DNA from 4 places in the Pseudomonas hefeiensis genome. Region 2 is predicted to be linked to each of the others. Evidence: predicted binding sites of a transcription regulator. Region 2 holds the regulator's gene; each other region holds the start of a gene.
The links. Region 2 encodes sigma-54, which starts transcription at its own class of promoters, with help from an activator protein. Its sites were predicted from a motif close to ANTGGCATNNANNTTGCTNT; they were not measured.
Positions count from the first base shown of each region.

Region 1: the regulator sigma-54 is predicted to act here: its motif matches at 2,623-2,642, upstream of flgB (flagellar basal body rod protein FlgB).
Region 3: the regulator sigma-54 is predicted to act here: its motif matches at 2,218-2,237, upstream of PSH57_RS21025 (flagellar basal body rod protein FlgF).
Region 4: the regulator sigma-54 is predicted to act here: its motif matches at 2,148-2,167, upstream of glnA (type I glutamate--ammonia ligase).

Region 1 covers NZ_CP117449.1:1,575,574-1,579,753, forward strand. The annotation lists gene flgA (flagellar basal body P-ring formation chaperone FlgA) at 1-440, opposite strand, end outside; gene PSH57_RS06820 (chemotaxis protein CheV) at 519-1,445, shown strand; gene cheR (protein-glutamate O-methyltransferase CheR) at 1,499-2,326, shown strand; gene flgB (flagellar basal body rod protein FlgB) at 2,684-3,091, shown strand; gene flgC (flagellar basal body rod protein FlgC) at 3,095-3,538, shown strand; gene flgD (flagellar hook assembly protein FlgD) at 3,554-4,180, shown strand, end outside.
Region 2 covers NZ_CP117449.1:1,040,477-1,044,656, forward strand. The annotation lists gene rapZ (RNase adapter RapZ) at 1-483, opposite strand, end outside; gene ptsN (PTS IIA-like nitrogen regulatory protein PtsN) at 486-950, opposite strand; gene hpf (ribosome hibernation-promoting factor, HPF/YfiA family) at 963-1,271, opposite strand; gene PSH57_RS04440 (RNA polymerase factor sigma-54) at 1,348-2,841, opposite strand; gene lptB (LPS export ABC transporter ATP-binding protein) at 3,005-3,730, opposite strand; partial or broken gene lptA (lipopolysaccharide transport periplasmic protein LptA) at 3,730-4,180, opposite strand, start outside.
Region 3 covers NZ_CP117449.1:4,691,671-4,695,850, forward strand. The annotation lists gene flgH (flagellar basal body L-ring protein FlgH) at 1-539, opposite strand, end outside; gene flgG (flagellar basal-body rod protein FlgG) at 591-1,376, opposite strand; gene PSH57_RS21025 (flagellar basal body rod protein FlgF) at 1,426-2,163, opposite strand; gene PSH57_RS21030 (sigma-54-dependent transcriptional regulator) at 2,507-4,066, opposite strand.
Region 4 covers NZ_CP117449.1:443,023-447,202, forward strand. The annotation lists gene PSH57_RS01940 (chorismate mutase) at 1-524, opposite strand, end outside; gene glnA (type I glutamate--ammonia ligase) at 647-2,053, opposite strand; gene thiI (tRNA uracil 4-sulfurtransferase ThiI) at 2,382-3,836, shown strand; gene typA (translational GTPase TypA) at 3,975-4,180, shown strand, end outside.

The DNA of each region.
Region 1 (4,180 bases), 540 kb from region 2:
TGAGGCTCGACGATCCCGGCCCGCTTGAGCGGACGGGTGGTGGTGACGATTTCGCGAAACAGGCGCACTTGAGCGGGTACGAACACCGTCCAGGGCGCGGCGCTGTCGCAACGCAGCTTCACCGTGACCCGGCCCAGTGGTCTGCCCGGGCTCTCCAGTGAGGCAGTCAATTCCCTGTCACACATGGGCATGCGCAGGCGCGGGTCGAGCTGGTTGACTTCGATTTCGTAGCGCCCTTCGGTTTGACTGGTCGCCAGGTAGTCTTCTACGGTGAATTCAAGAAAGCCCTGAGTGACGCCGATAAGGAGATCAGGCAAGGTAACGGGAACAGCACCAAAGGCAGGGCCGCCCAAAGCGAGCAGGCAGGCAGCCAGCAGTGCACCGAACCAGTGGCGGCAGTGAGTGGTCAGGCGTCGAAAAAATGTCGTTTGTGCGTTCATGCCGGTTCAATAGCAAGCCCCGTGCCGTTTAGTGATGAATGCGCGTCGGACACATTAGCGTTAGGTAGGAGTCAGGGCATGGCGGGAGTAATGGATTCGGTAAACCAGCGAACTCAGCTGGTCGGTCAGAATCGCCTGGAGCTGTTGTTGTTCCGTCTCGACGGCCAGCAAATGTACGGGATTAACGTATTCAAGGTCCGCGAGGTGCTCCAGTGCCCGAAGCTGACCCTGATGCCCAAGTCCAGCCCCGTTGTGTGCGGTGTGGCCAATATCCGCGGAGCGACCATCCCGATTCTCGATCTGGCGATGGCGACCGGTTCGGGGCGGCTGCTGGATCAGAGCAATCCGTTTGTGATCATCACCGAGTACAACACCAAGACCCAGGGCTTCCTGGTGCGCTCGGTGGAGCGCATCGTCAACATGAACTGGGAGGAGATCCATCCGCCGCCCAAGGGCACCGGTCGCGATCACTACCTCACGGCGGTGACCCGGGTCGATAATCAGTTGGTGGAAATCATCGACGTGGAGAAAATCCTCGCCGAAGTGGCACCAACCCCGGAAACGATTTCCGTGGGGGTGATCGACGCCGAAACCCAGCACAAGGCGATTTCGCTGCGGGTACTGACCGTCGATGATTCGTCGGTGGCACGTAAGCAGGTGACCCGTTGTCTACAAACGGTCGGTGTCGAAGTGGTGGCGTTAAACGACGGACGCCAGGCCCTGGATTACCTGCGCAAGCTGGTCGAAGAAGGCAAGAAGCCGGAAGAGGAGTTTCTGATGATGATCTCCGACATTGAAATGCCGGAGATGGACGGGTACACCCTGACGTCGGAAATCCGCAACGACCCGCGCATGCAAAAGCTGCATATTGTCTTGCACACCTCGTTGTCCGGTGTTTTCAATCAGGCGATGGTCAAGAAAGTGGGGGCCGATGACTTCCTGGCCAAGTTCCGGCCCGATGACCTGGCTTCCCGGGTAGTCGAGCGCATCAAGGCAGCAGAATAAAGGTCGGGCGCGTTGTGCGCCCGGCAAGTCAATACGATGAAAGAGGCGGTATCTTGTCTACGGGTAATTTGGATTTCGAACAGTTCCGGGTCTTCCTGGAAAAAGCCTGTGGCATTTTGCTTGGTGAAAACAAGCAATACCTGGTGTCGAGCCGTCTCAATAAATTGATGGAGCAACAGGGCCTGAAATCGTTGGGCGAACTGGTCCAGCGCATCCAGACCCAGCCGCGCAGTGGGTTGCGCGAGATGGTGGTGGATGCCATGACCACCAATGAAACCCTGTGGTTTCGCGACACCTACCCGTTCGAGGTGTTGAAGAACAGGGTGTTGCCGGCGGCCATCAAGGCCAGTCCGGGGCAACGCTTGCGGATCTGGTCGGCCGCCTGTTCGTCGGGGCAGGAACCCTATTCGCTGTCGATGTCCATCGATGAGTTCGAGCGGACCAATATCGGCCAGTTGAAAATGGGCGTGCAAATCGTCGCCACCGATTTGTCCGGAACCATGCTCAATAACTGCAAGACCGGCGAATACGACAGCCTGGCTATCGGGCGCGGCCTGTCGCCTGATCGCCTGCAACGCTACTTCGACCCCAAAGGACCGGGGCGCTGGGTGGTCAAGGCGCCGATCAAGAACCGTGTGGAATTCCGCTCGTTCAACCTGCTGGACAGCTACGCCAGCCTGGGCAAGTTCGACATCGTGTTCTGCCGCAACGTGCTGATCTACTTCTCTGCCGAAGTGAAAAAAGACATCCTGCTGCGCATCCACAGCACGCTCAAACCGGGTGGCTACCTGTTCCTCGGTGCCTCCGAGGCATTGAACGGGTTGCCGGACCACTACCAGATGGTGCAGTGCAGCCCGGGGATCATCTATCAGGCGAAGTGATTTGCTTGGGTCTTCAAAAAAGCGGGAGTCCTCAGGGGCTCCCTTTTTTATACCTGCCAATTTCCTCCCCACCACCACTATCCCTGTGGGAGCGGGCTTGCTCGCGAATGCGGTATGTCAGTCGAAATAAATGTCACTGTCACACCGCATTCGCGAGCAAGCCCGCTCCCACAATTTGAGTGTCATTGCCCTTGAGAAGCGGCAGAAAAGCGGCAGACAGCGGAAACCGATTGCCGCTTTTCTGGCATTGCCGCTTTGCCGATGCCCGCAAAGCCCCGGTTTATGGGCTTTTTGAAAGTGGCACGACGCTTGCTATGTCCATCGTACGTAAATTCTGGTCACCCGAAGGTTTCCAACATGAGCATCAGTTTCGATAAAGCGCTCGGCATCCACGAAAAGGCCCTGAGCTTCCGCGCCCAGCGTGCTGAAGTCCTGGCCAACAACATCGCCAACGCCGACACCCCGAACTTCAAGGCTCGGGACCTGGACTTCTCCAAAGTGCTCGCCGAGCAGAACGAGAAGACCAAGAACGGCCACTTCGCCCTGAACATGACCAACAGCCGTCATATCGAAGCCGAAGGCCTGGGCAATAGCGATGAATCGCTGATGTACCGCACGCCGATGCAACCTTCGATCGATCAGAACACCGTGGACGCTCAACTGGAACAGTCCAACTACACGGAAAACTCCGTGAACTTCCAGGCCAGTTTCACCCTGCTCAATAGCAAATTCAAAGGGCTGGTATCGGCCCTGCGCGGAGAGTAAGTCATGTCGATTGCGAGCGTATTCAACATTGCTGGCAGCGCCATGAGTGCCCAGACCACGCGTCTGAACACCGTCGCCAGTAACATCGCCAACGCCGAGACCGTTTCGTCGAGCATCGACCAGACCTACCGTGCCCGTCACCCGGTCTTCGCCACCATGTTCCAGGGCGGCCAATCCGGCGGCAGCGGCTCGCTGTTCCAGGAGCAGGACGCCGCAGGGCAGGGTGTACAGGTGCTCGGCGTGGTCGAAGACCAGAGCAACCTCGACGCGCGCTATGAGCCGAACCATCCGGCCGCCGACGCCAAGGGTTACGTCTATTACCCGAACGTGAACGTCGTTGAAGAAATGGCCGACATGATTTCCGCCAGTCGTTCGTTCCAGACCAACGTCGAAATGATGAACACCGCCAAAACCATGATGCAGAAGGTCCTGACCCTCGGTCAGTGATAAGGGGCGAGTCACATGAGCGTCACTAACACCACCAGTGGTTTGAGCCTCAACGAGATTCTGGCCAACTCCTCGGTCAAGACCAACACCACCAACGATGGCCTGGGCTCGGCGACAGCTGCGGCTACCGGTTCCAAGGAGCTGGGCAAGGATGCATTCCTGCAACTGTTGGTCACCCAGCTGAAGAACCAGAACCCGCTGGAGCCGCAGGATAACGGCGAGTTCGTTGCCCAGTTGGCGCAATTCAGCAGCCTGGAAGGCATCACCACGCTCAACGAAACCGTGAGTGGTATTGCCGGCAACTACAACTCATCCCAGGCCCTGCAAGCCTCTTCACTGGTGGGTCGTTCGGTCATCGCCCCGGGTGACAAGGCTGTGGTCGATACCTCCAAGAGCCTCAACGGCACGGTAGTGGTACCGGCTTCGGTGTCTTCCCTGGCGATCAAGATCGCGGACAAGGACGGCAAGACCGTCCGTACCATCGAGCTGGGCAGCCAGAATGCCGGTAACTCGGCCTTCATCTGGGATGGCAAGAACGATGCGGGCACCACGCTTGAGTCGGGCACTTACACCTTCACTGCTTCGACCACTATCGACGACCAGGCCGTGTCGCTGATCACCAACCTGCCGGCGACCGTCAGC
Region 2 (4,180 bases):
CGGCTGGTTCAGCAGGCGTAACTTGATGGTGTCGCGCAGTTGATACAGATTCAGGTGGGTGGTGTTGACCTTCAGGTCCGCCAGGTCGGCGATCGGCCCCAGCAGTTGGCTTTCGTCATGGATGGCTTCGGCCAGGGAGCGGCTCGCGTTACTCAGGGGATGACGCCGGCGGGTTTCGGAAAAGCGCTTGAGTAGCGTCTCCTCATCGGCATCCAGGTACAGCACATCGCACTGGATGTGCCGGTTGCGTACTTCCGCGAGCAGTTCGGGGAAGCGCGACAGGTGGCTCGGCAGATTACGTGCATCGATGGACACTGCCACCAGCGGTTGAGCCAGCTCGGTATGGATCAGGGCGCGCTCGGCCAACTCCGGCAGCAGGCCGGCGGGCAGATTGTCGATGCAATAGTAGCCGCTGTCCTCAAGCACGTTAAGCGCCGTGCTTTTACCGGAGCCGGAGCGTCCGCTGACAATGATCATGCGCATGTTTAATGACCGTTCTGCTCGTCCAGGACAACCTGATACAAGGCTTCGTTGCTCTCTGCGCTGCGCAATTTCTCGCGCACTTCCTTGCGGTCCAGCATGCTGGCAATCTGGCGCAGCAGCTCAAGGTGCGCATCGGTCGCCGCTTCCGGTACCAGCAGTACGAACAGCAGGTCGACCGGTGCGCCGTCGATGGCGTCGAAATCTATGGGCGCTTCAAGGTGCAACAGCGCACTGATCGGCGCTGTACAGGTCTTGAGGCGACAGTGGGGAATGGCGATACCGTTGCCAAACCCGGTGGAGCCCAGTTTTTCACGGGCAAACAGGGCCTCGAAGACGTCCTGCATTTCCAGATCCGGCACCTCGCGGTGGATCAGGTTGGCAATTTGTTCGAGGGCTTTCTTTTTACTGCCACCCGGCACGTTCACCTGGGAACGGCCGGGGGTCAGGATGAGTTCTAGTCGGATCATGGATTAGGGGGGTTAACGACCGGTTGCGCCCTGGAGGAGGCTCTGGGTCTTTTCCTTATGCTTTTTGAGTTGGCGATCCAGCTTGTCGGTCAGCAGGTCAATCGCGGCATACATGTCTTCATGTGCAGCGTTGGCAACCACTTCTCCGCCGGGGATATGCAGCGTGGCTTCGATTTTCTGCAGCAGCTTCTCGACGTTCATCGTGACTTGCACGTTGGTGATCTTGTCGAAATGCCTTTCCAATCGTTCGAGTTTCTCGCCGATGTATTCGCGCAGAGGTTCGGTCACTTCCAGTTGGTGTCCACTGATGTTGACTTGCATACAGCTTCTCCTTCGTTGCCAGTGCATAAAGCGGCAGGCAGAAATACCTGCCACTGGAACGCTGTGGCGTGGCCTGTTACATCAACCGCTTGCGTTCGCTCGAAGGTGCGATCCCGAGGGATTCGCGGTATTTGGCGACGGTACGGCGGGCCACCTGAATGCCTTGTGCCTCCAGTAAACCAGCGATCTTGCTGTCACTCAACGGCTTTTTCTGATTTTCCGCGGCCACCAGTTTTTTGATGATCGCGCGGATGGCTGTGGACGAGCATTCGCCGCCTTCGGAGGTGCTGACGTGGCTGGAGAAAAAGTATTTCAGTTCATAGATACCCCGTGGGGTATGCATGAATTTCTGGGTGGTCACCCGCGAAATGGTTGATTCGTGCATGCCCACTGCCTCGGCAATGTCGTGCAGGACCAACGGTTTCATCGCTTCGTCGCCGTATTCCAGGAAACCGCGCTGATGCTCGACGATCTGGGTGGCTACTTTCATCAGGGTTTCGTTGCGGCTTTGCAGGCTCTTGATGAACCAGCGCGCTTCCTGCAACTGGTTGCGCATGAAGGTGTTGTCGGCGCTGGTGTCGGCGCGTTTTACGAAGCCGGCATATTGGGCGTTGACCCGCAACTTGGGCATCGACTCCTGGTTCAGTTCCACCAGCCAGCGGTCGTTGTGCTTGCGCACGATTACGTCGGGAACCACGTATTCGGGTTCGGTGGACTCGATCTGCGAGCCCGGGCGCGGGTTGAGGCTCTGGACCAGTTCGATCACCTGGCGCAGTTCATCTTCCTTGAGCTTCATGCGACGCATCAACTGGCTGTAGTCGCGACCGCCCAGCAGGTCGATGTAGTCGGTGACCAGTCGCTTGGCTTCGGCCAGCCAAGGCGTCTTGGCGGGCAACTGGCGCAATTGCAGCATCAGGCACTCGCCCAGGTTGCGGGCACCAATGCCGGCCGGTTCGAACTGCTGAATGCGATGCAGGACGGCTTCGATCTCGTCCAGCTCAATGTCCAGCTCGGGGTCAAAAGCTTCGAGAATTTCTTCGAGCGTCTCGTCCAGGTAGCCCTGATTGTTGATGCAGTCGATCAGGGTCACGGCGATCAGACGATCGGTGTCGGACATCGGCGCCAGGTTCAGTTGCCACAGCAAGTGGCTCTGCAGGCTTTCGCCGGTGGAGGTACGGGTGGTGAAGTCCCACTCGTCATCATCGCTGCTGGGCAGGCTGCTGGCGCTGGTCTGGTAGACGTCTTCCCAGGCCGTATCCACGGGCAGATCGTTGGGGATACGTTCATTCCATTCGCCATCCTCAAGGTTATCCACCGTCGGGGCGGCTTCCTGGTAGGACGGTTCCGGGATTTCGGTGTTGGTCTTCTGCTCGACGTTATCGGCCAGCGGATCGGTGTTGTCGAAGTCGTCGCCTTCTTCCTGGCGTTCGAGCATCGGATTGGACTCCAGGGCCTCCTGGATTTCCTGTTGCAGGTCCAGGGTCGACAATTGGAGCAGGCGGATGGCCTGTTGCAGCTGCGGTGTCATCGTCAGCTGCTGGCCCATTCTCAAGACTAGCGATGGTTTCATGGCTGGGGCTTAACACCTTATTCGCCGGCGCACATGCGCCATCCACTACAGGGCGCCGAAGCGCCAAACATAAGCAAATTATATGCCTGAAACTGAAGTGTTTGCCTAGGGCGTCGCGTAATAAAAATAGCGACGCCGGGGCGATTGACCAGACACTTTTCGCTTACAGGCGGAACTCATGGCCCAAATACACTTCCTTGACCAGTTCATTGGCCAGGATGGTCGCGGAGTCGCCTTCGGCAATCAACTGGCCGTCATTGACGATATAGGCGGTTTCACAGATATCCAGCGTCTCGCGTACGTTGTGGTCGGTGATCAGTACGCCGATGCCCTTGGCCTTGAGATGGTGGATGATCTGCTTGATGTCGCCCACCGAAATCGGGTCCACGCCGGCAAATGGTTCGTCCAGCAGGATGAATTTCGGTGCGGTGGCCAAGGCGCGAGCGATTTCCACGCGGCGTCGTTCGCCACCGGACAGGCTCATGCCCAGGTTGTCGCGGATGTGGCTGATGTGGAATTCCTGCAGCAGGCTTTCCAGTTCCTGGCGCCGGCCAGCCTTGTCGAGTTCCTTGCGGGTCTCCAGGATCGCCATGATGTTGTCGGCAACCGACAGCTTGCGGAAGATCGACGCTTCTTGCGGCAGATAGCCGATACCGGCCTTCGCCCGACCATGCATCGGCTGGTGGCTGACGTCCAGGTCGTCGATCAGTACGCGGCCCTGATCGGCCTGGACCAGGCCGACGATCATGTAGAAACAGGTGGTCTTGCCCGCGCCGTTGGGGCCGAGCAGGCCGACGATCTGGCCGCTGTCGATGGACAGGCTGACATCACGCACGACTTGACGGCTCTTGTAGCTCTTGGCCAGGTGCTGAGCTTTCAGAGTTGCCATTACGGGGCCTTCTGTTCGTCGGTTTTCTTTTTCGGCTGGAGATGACCATGTCGATCCGTGGGCGCTGCTCGGTGACCTTGCTGCCAGTGGCACGACCGGCGCTGGCCAGCTTTTTGTTCGTGTCGTAGACGATTTTTCTCGCCTTGGGTGGTGTTGCCGTCCTTGTCGATAACCTTGGCGCGATCGATCAGTACGACGCGGTCTTTGGCAGCGTGATACTGGATGGTCACCCCGTAGCCCTGCACCGGCTTGGTGTCGCCTGCGGTTTGCATCTGCTCGAAGTAGGCCAGGTTGCCCACCGAGGTCACCACGTCGATATCGCCAGACTGGGTACGGGTGATGGTCACGGTATTGCCGGTGACCTTCATTGAGCCCTGGGTGATGATCACGTCACCCTTGTAGGTGGCCACACCGTTCTTGTCGTCCAGTTGGGCGTCGTCGGCCTGGATG
Region 3 (4,180 bases), 2.8 Mb from region 2:
CCGGCGATACGCACCAGTTCGTCACCGGTATTGAGCGTCAGCCATTTCTCGCCCCGCACGACGATGATGCCGTTGGGCAACACATCGGCAACGGTGACAGTGATCGAGCCGGTCAGGCTGTTGCTCTGGCCGGACTTGCTGTCGCCCTTGGTGGCCCGGTCGGAGCCATAACCGGCGTTGAGGCTCAGGTCCCCGCCACCGATCGGGTTGTTGGTGGTCAGACTGGAGCCAAACAATGACGTCAGGCCGACACTGGTCTCGCTGGTCTTGTCGATCTGCGAGTTGGCGTTCTTGCTGGCCTGGGTCCGCTCGTTCAGGGTGATGGTAATGATGTCCCCGACCCGGAAAGCCTTGCGGTCGCTGTACAGGTTCTGCTCGAAGCCGGCCTGGTAGATCGAACCGTTGTTGGCGGCGGCCGGCAACGGCGTGCGCGGCAACACCGGAGCGTAATACGGGTCATTGGCCTTGGGCGTTGGCGCGACACAGCCCGCGAGCGCGGTAACCCCACTCAGTGCCAGAACAGATACGAAGCGATTCATGACCCTACCTCTTGGTGTTGCAGGCGACCTCAGGCCGCCTTATAGACGTGATTACAGATTCTGCGTAACGAACGAGAGCATCTGGTCGGCGGTGGAGATCACCTTGGAGTTCATCTCATAGGCGCGCTGGGTGGTGATCATGTTGACCATCTCCTCAACGGTGCTCACGTTGGAGGTTTCCAGGGTGTTCTGCAGCGTGGTACCGAAACCGTTCAGGCCTGGCGTGCCGACTTGTGGCGCGCCGCTGGCGGCGGTTTCCAGGAACAGGTTGTTACCCACCGCTTGCAGGCCAGCCGGGTTGATGAAGTCGGCGGTCTGCAGGTTGCCGATCACCTGGGCGGCCGGGTTGCCCGTCACGGAGATGGACACGGTGCCGTCGCGGCCCACGGTGAACGTCTGGGCGTCGTTCGGAATGATGATGGCCGGCTCCAGGGCAAAACCGCTGGCGTTGACAATCTGGCCATTGGAGTCGAGGTGGAACGTACCGTCACGGGTATAGGACGTGGTGCCATCCGGCTGCAGGATCTGGAAGAAACCGCGACCGTCGATGGCCATGTCCAGCGGCTGCTCGGTGGTTTGCAGGCTGCCGGCGTTGAAGTTTTTCTGGGTGCCGACAATGCGCACACCGGTACCCACTTGCAGACCCGACGGCAGTTCGCTGTCCTGGGTCGATTGGGCGCCTGGCTGGCGTTTGACCTGGTACAGCAGGTCCTGGAACTCGGCGCGATCACGCTTGAAACCGGTGGTCGATACGTTCGCCAGGTTGTTGGAAATAGTAGAAAGGTTGGTGTCCTGGGCGGACAGACCTGTTTTGGCAACCCAAAGAGCCGGAAGCATTCGATTCTCCTCGTACGCCTGTTTTTCGGCGCAACGCTGTAATTAATGATTAGATCTGCAAGACCCGAGCCATGGCTTCGTCGCCTTCTTTGGCGGTGTTCATCATCTTGACGTGAAGCTCGAACTGCTTGGCCAGAGCCAGCACCGAAGTCATCTCGTCCACGGCATTGACGTTGCTCGCTTCCTGGAACCCCGACACCAGCTGCACGTTGGCATCAATGGGCGCCGGCTGGCCGTCCTTGGTGCGGATGGCGCCGTCCAGGCCTTTGGTCATGTTGCGAAGATCCGGGTTGACCAGCTTGATACGGTCGACTTCAGCCATCACGCGCGGGCCTTCACCCATGGCGCGGATACTGATGGTGCCGTCCTGGCCGATTTCGATTTTCTGCTCTGGCGGTACAGCGATCGGACCACCGTTGCCCATTACCGGCATACCGTTGCCGGCCCGCAGCACGCCCAGGGCGTCAACGTTGAGGCTGCCGGTGCGCACGTAGCTTTCACCGCCTTCAGGGTTCTGCACAGCCATCCAGCCCGGTCCGCTGACTGCCACGTCGAGGTCACGACCGGTTTCCACCAGCGCGCCAGGGGTGAAGTCGGTGGCCGGACGCTCGGACATGGCAAATGCCCGCGCCGGAAAGCTGTCGCCAAACACCGGCATCGAACGGGCCTGCTCCAGGTCTTTCTGGAAACCGTTGGTGGAGATGTTCGCCAGGTTGTTGGCATGAGCCCGCTGCGCCAGTGCGTTCTGGCTGGCGCCGGTCATTGCCACGTAAAGGTACTTGTCCACTGTCGTTCCTCTGCATGCCGGACGTTTGCCGTCCACTGCTGTACTGCTGAGCACTAAGCAATTTGCAGACCAACTTTTTTCTGGCGCCGTAAAGCGCCGCAAACAAAGGGCTTCAGGGTTTTTGAAGGGATATGGGGAAATGTATCGAAGACGAAAAACCGGCGGTGTCATGCCGTTTGGTGGCAACGCTTGACCTTGTGGCAATGGTTACTGTCGTCATCGCAAGCAGGCTCGCTTGCACTCTGGATTGTTGCCGTTCGCAAATGACGCGAACACCTCGGTCAAATAATGTGGGAGCGAGCCTGCTCGCGATGAAGTCACCCCAAACACAACAGGCAAGCAATTATGACTCGGCCTTGCCGACCTCATACTCACGCAACTTATTGGCAATGGTCGTATGGGAAACCCCCAGTCGCTTGCCCAGTTGCCGGCTGCTCGGGTGTTCGGAGTACAGGCGCTCAAGCACCGCCTTCTCGAATCGTCCGACGATGTCGTCCAGCCCGCCCTCCAGGGAAAAATCCCCCAGGGGCTGACGCACGCCGTAGTCCGGCAGGCGGATATGCTCAGCCTTCACCGTTCCGCCATCGCACAGGGAAACGGCCTGGAACAGCACGTTTTCCAACTGCCGAACGTTGCCCGGCCAGTGGTAGTGGCTGAGACGGTCCATCGCCGCGGGGGCCAGTTTCGGCAGCGCACAGCCAATTTGCCGACTGGCCTGGTCAAGAAAATGCTCCACCAGCGGCGTCAAGCCATCGAGGCATTCGCGCAGTGGCGGAATGTGCAGGGAAAGGACATTCAAGCGGTGGTACAGATCCTGACGGAATTCCCCTCGGGCACAGAGTTCGGACAAATCCACCTGGGTCGCGCAGATCACCCTGACATCCAGGTAGACCTCTTCATCGCTGCCTACACGACGGAAGCAACCATCCTGCAAAAAGCGCAGTAATTTCACTTGCAGGCGCGGGCTCATTTCCCCCACCCCGTCGAGAAACAACGTGCCCCCCGCTGTCAGCTCCAGCAAACCGAGCTTGCCTTCGGCCCGGGCGCCCTCGAAAGCACCGGGGCCGTAGCCGAACAGTTCAGTCTCGGCCATGGACTCGGGCAACCCTGCACAGTTGAGTGCCATCAACGGTGACTGCCCACGCGGACTCGCCAGGTGACAGGCGCGAGCCAGCAACTCCTTGCCAGTGCCAGTTTCGCCTTCTATCAATAGCGGTGCATCCAGTGGCGCCATGCGCCGGGCTTCCCGGACCACAGCCGCCATCACCTTCGAACTCTGGAAAATACTGTCGAAGCCGCGCAGTTCCTGCTTGCGCACGTTATAAATTCGCTCGCCGACCCGGTCGGCCCGATGCAGCGTCAGCACCGCACCGGCCATGGCCTCGCTGTCGTCGTGCTCAGATTGCAGCGGCGCGATATCCGCCAGAAACACATCGCCCCTGACCTTGACCCGCAGCCCGTTGATGCGCGACTGATTGGCGCGCACCAGCTCCGGCAGATCAAAATCCTCGGCGTACCGGGACAGTGGAATCCCCGGCACCTCGTCCACCCGCACCCCGAGCAACTGCGCTGCCGCCCGGTTGGCGGCGACGATGGAGCCCCCCATGTCGATGGACAGCACGGGAAACTCCAGGGCGCCGAGTAGCGCGTTGAGTTCCATGTGCCGACGCTCACTGGGCATCAACCCGACGCGCTTGACGCCGAAGACCCCGGCAATGCCTTCGAACTTCGGACGAAGCGCCTGAAACTGGATGTTGATCAGATTCGGGCAGTGCAGATAAATCGCATTGCCATGCTCACCGCCCACTTCCCCGCGGGCGACGTTGATGCCGTACTCCACCAGCAGGTTGAGAATATCCCGCAGGATGCCGATGCGGTTCTGGCAATGGACTTTGATGCGCATAAAAAGACCCGGGTGCGTATGAGATAGAAAGGCGCGCCATTCAAGCCCCCTCGCCACAAGACTTTCTGCAGTGGCGCGCAAATAGTCGTCAAGATTATGTGACAGTTGTAGGTC
Region 4 (4,180 bases), 600 kb from region 2:
GTCGCCCGAACCAGGGCCATTTGCCGCAGCGGGTCGTTATCGGTATGGGTGGCCTGGGCCAGCCATTGTGGGCATTGCGGGTCGGTGCGGTAGGGGCTGAAGTCGGCCAGTTGTTGCAGTAGACGTTTTTGCAGTTGATCCAGTTGCGGGCGGATCTGCCCAATCAGGTCCGGGCGCGGGGCGCCCGGGGCTTTGCCCTGCAGTTGCCAGTCGGACAGGTGCGCGTATTGCACCAGTTTGTTGGCTTCTATTTGCGCGGCAAAAAACGCCTCTACCGCTGCGCTGCTCAGTTTGTAAGCCGGTGCCTGGGCGACGGCGGCGGTGATCACCTCGCGTTCGCGCTGGCGATCTTCCACGGGTTTGCGGCTGTCCCATTTGCTCAAGGCGACTTGGTCGGCAATGGTCAGGCGCTCGCCTATGGTGCCCAGCAGCGGGGCGAGGGTGGCGGGTGCGGTGGCGGCCTGGGCGGCGGTGCCCAGCAACGCGGCAGACAGAGCAAGGCAGAGTGAAAGGCGGGAAGTCATGGGTGATCTCGTCTTCGAACAGTGGAGGGCGCAGACAATCATGCACGTAACTTGCGCCCATAAAAAAGGCCTCCCGAAGGAGGCCTCTCTTTGTTCACGCCGCGTGGGGCGGCACTACCGGATCAGCAGCTGTAGTACAGCTCATATTCCAGTGGGTGTACGAAGGTGCGAACCTTGATTTCTTCTTCGCTTTTCAGTGCGATGTAAGCGTCGATGAAATCATCGCTGAATACGCCGCCCTTGGTCAGGAACGCACGGCCCTTGTCCAGTTCTTCCAGGGCTTCTTTGAGGCTGCCACATACCTGTGGAATTTCCTTGGCCTCTTCAGGCGGCAGGTCATACAGGTTTTTGTCGGCGGCATCGCCAGGGTGGATCTTGTTCTGGATACCGTCCAGGCCGGCCATCATCAGTGCGGCGAAGGCCAGGTACGGGTTGGCAGCCGGATCCGGGAAGCGGGCTTCGATACGGCGAGCCTTAGGGCTGTTGACGTAAGGAATACGGATCGAGGCGGAGCGGTTGCGAGCCGAGTAGGCCAGCATGACCGGCGCTTCAAAGCCTGGTACCAGACGCTTGTAGGAGTTGGTCGACGGGTTGGTGAAGCCGTTCAGGGCCTTACCGTGCTTGATGATACCGCCGATGAAGTACAGGGCGGTGTCCGACAGGCCGGCATAACCTTCGCCTGCGAAGGTGTTCTTGCCGTCTTTGGAGATCGACATGTGCACGTGCATGCCCGAACCGTTGTCGCCGTACAGTGGCTTAGGCATGAAGGTCGCGGTGCGGCCGTAGGCGTCAGCAACGTTGTGTACGCAGTACTTCAGGGTCTGGACTTCGTCAGCCTTCTTGACCAGCGTGTTGAATTTCACGCCGATTTCGTTCTGGCCGGCAGTCGCCACTTCGTGGTGGTGAACTTCGACGGTCTGGCCCATCTCTTCCAGTGCGTTGCACATCGAGGTACGGATTTCGTGGTCGAAGTCGAACGGTGGAACCGGGAAGTAGCCGCCTTTGACGCCTGGACGGTGGCCTTTGTTGCCGCCTTCCACGTCCTGGTCGGACATCCACGAACCCTGTTCGGAGAAGATCTTGAACATGGAACCGGAGATGTCGGACTTGAACTTGACCGAGTCGAAGATGAAGAACTCAGGCTCAGGACCGAAGAATGCGGTGTCGCCGATACCGGTAGACTTCAGGTATTCCTCGGCGCGGTGGGCGATGGCGCGTGGGTCGCGGTCATAGCCTTGCATGGTCGAAGGTTCGATGATGTCGCAGACCAGGATCAGGGTCGGCTCTTCGGTGAACGGGTCCAGGACAGCAGTTTCGTCGTCCGGCATCAGGATCATGTCGGAGGCTTCGATGCCTTTCCAGCCAGAGATGGAGGAGCCGTCGAACATCTTCCCGATTTCAAAGAATTCGTCGTCCAGCGCATCACGGGCCGGCATGGTCACGTGATGTTGAGTGCCTTTGGTGTCAGTGAAGCGCAGATCAATCCACTTGACGTCATGATCTTTGATGAGTTGAACCGACTTCGACATATGTCCTCCGGGTGGCTTCGGGCGGGTAATGGTGTGCCCTTAGATATGGGTGATGCCGGCGCGAATACTCTGCCAAGGCAACCTGCCTCACAAGGGAGCAATTTGCATGCCAGTGCCCCAGCATGGGTTTTTTGCACCAAATCCACGCTTTTCAAGCCTTGAAACCCGGATTGTCGAACAATTGCGCACTGCAATGTGGCGCAGCTTGTGATCTATGACCTGTTTTGGTGCACCGAAAACCGAGTGCAGATTAACTGGTTAAACCTTGAGCAATTTCCGCTATAATCCGCGCCCCCCTTTTTCGGCTGGCCGTTCGCGCGCTGTTTTCATGAAACTAATCGTAAAAGTCTTCCCCGAGATCACCATCAAGAGCCGCCCGGTACGGATGCGTTTCATCCGCCAGTTGGCCAAGAACATCCGTGCCGTGCTCCGCGATCTGGACCCGGCTGTGGTGGTGAACGGCGTGTGGGACAACCTCGAGCTGGAAACCCGCGTCAGCGAACCCAAGATCCTCAAGGAAATGACCGAGCGCCTGAGCTGCATGCCGGGCATTGCGCATTTCCTGCAGGTCGATGAATACCCGCTGGGGGATTTCGACGACATTCTCGCCAAGTGCAAGCTTCATTACGGTGATGCCCTGGCCGGCAAGATTTTCTCGGTGCGTTGCAAGCGCGCCGGCAAACACCCGTTCAGCTCGATGGACGTGGAGAGATACGTCGGCAGCCAGTTGCGCAAGCAATGCGGCGCCGCCGGAATTTCATTGAAAGACCCGCAAATTGAAGTGCGCATCGAAATTCGCGACCAACGGTTGTTCGTGATCCACAGTCAGCACGACAGCATTGGCGGTTATCCGCTGGGTTCGCTGGAACAGACCCTGGTGTTGATGTCCGGCGGTTTCGATTCCACGGTCGCGGCCTACCAGATCATGCGTCGCGGGCTGATGAGCCATTTCTGCTTCTTCAATCTCGGCGGGCGCGCCCATGAACTGGGCGTAATGGAAGTGGCGCACTTCATCTGGAAGAAGTATGGCAGCTCCCAACGCGTGTTATTTGTGAGCGTACCGTTCGAGGAAGTCTTGGGCGAGATTCTCGGCAAAGTCGATAACAGTCATATGGGCGTCATTTTGAAGCGTATGATGTTGCGTGCCGCGTCCAGCATCGCCGATCGGTTGCACATCGATGCGCTGGTCACCGGCGAGGCGATCTCGCAGGTGTCGAGCCAGACGCTGCCGAACCTGTCAGTGATCGACTGCGTGACCGAAAAACTGGTGCTGCGCCCACTGATCGCCAGCCACAAGCAGGACATCATCGACCAGGCCAATGAAATCGGCACCGCCGAGTTTGCCCGGCACATGCCGGAGTACTGCGGGGTCATCTCGGTCAATCCGAAGACGGCGGCCAAGCGCGGGCGGGTGGAGCACGAAGAGAAAGAATTCGACATGGCGGTGCTCGAGCGTGCGCTCGAAAACGCCAGGCTGGTACCAATCGATCGGGTGATCGATGAGTTGGGCCAGGACATACAGATTGAAGAAGTCGGCGAAGCGCTGGCCGGTCAGATCATCATCGACATCCGTCACCCGGATGACGCTGAAGACGACCCGCTGAGTGTCGCCGGTATCGAGGTACAAACGATGCCGTTCTATGCAGTGAACGCGCGTTTCAAGGAACTGGACCCTACTCGCCAGTACCTGTTGTATTGCGACAAAGGCGTGATGAGTCGCCTGCATGCCCACCATTTGCTCAGTGAGGGGCATGCCAATGTGCGCGTTTATCGACCGAGCTAAGTGCCCGGGGCTGTTTGCCTGTGGCCTGCGTCACCGGCCCCCCGACGCCGCCGGCAAGCTGTAACGGCTTTGTCGGACTCAACGTAAATCGCTGCCACGACCTGTCAGCACACCGAATCCTCTGATCGAGATACACAAGTGATCGAAAATCTACGCAACATCGCCATCATTGCTCACGTTGACCATGGTAAGACCACCCTGGTAGACAAACTCTTGCGTCAATCCGGCACCCTGGAGCGCAACGAGCTCAACGACGAGCGCGTGATGGACTCCAACGACCAGGAAAAAGAGCGCGGTATTACCATCCTGGCGAAAAACACCGCCATCAACTGGAATGGCTACCA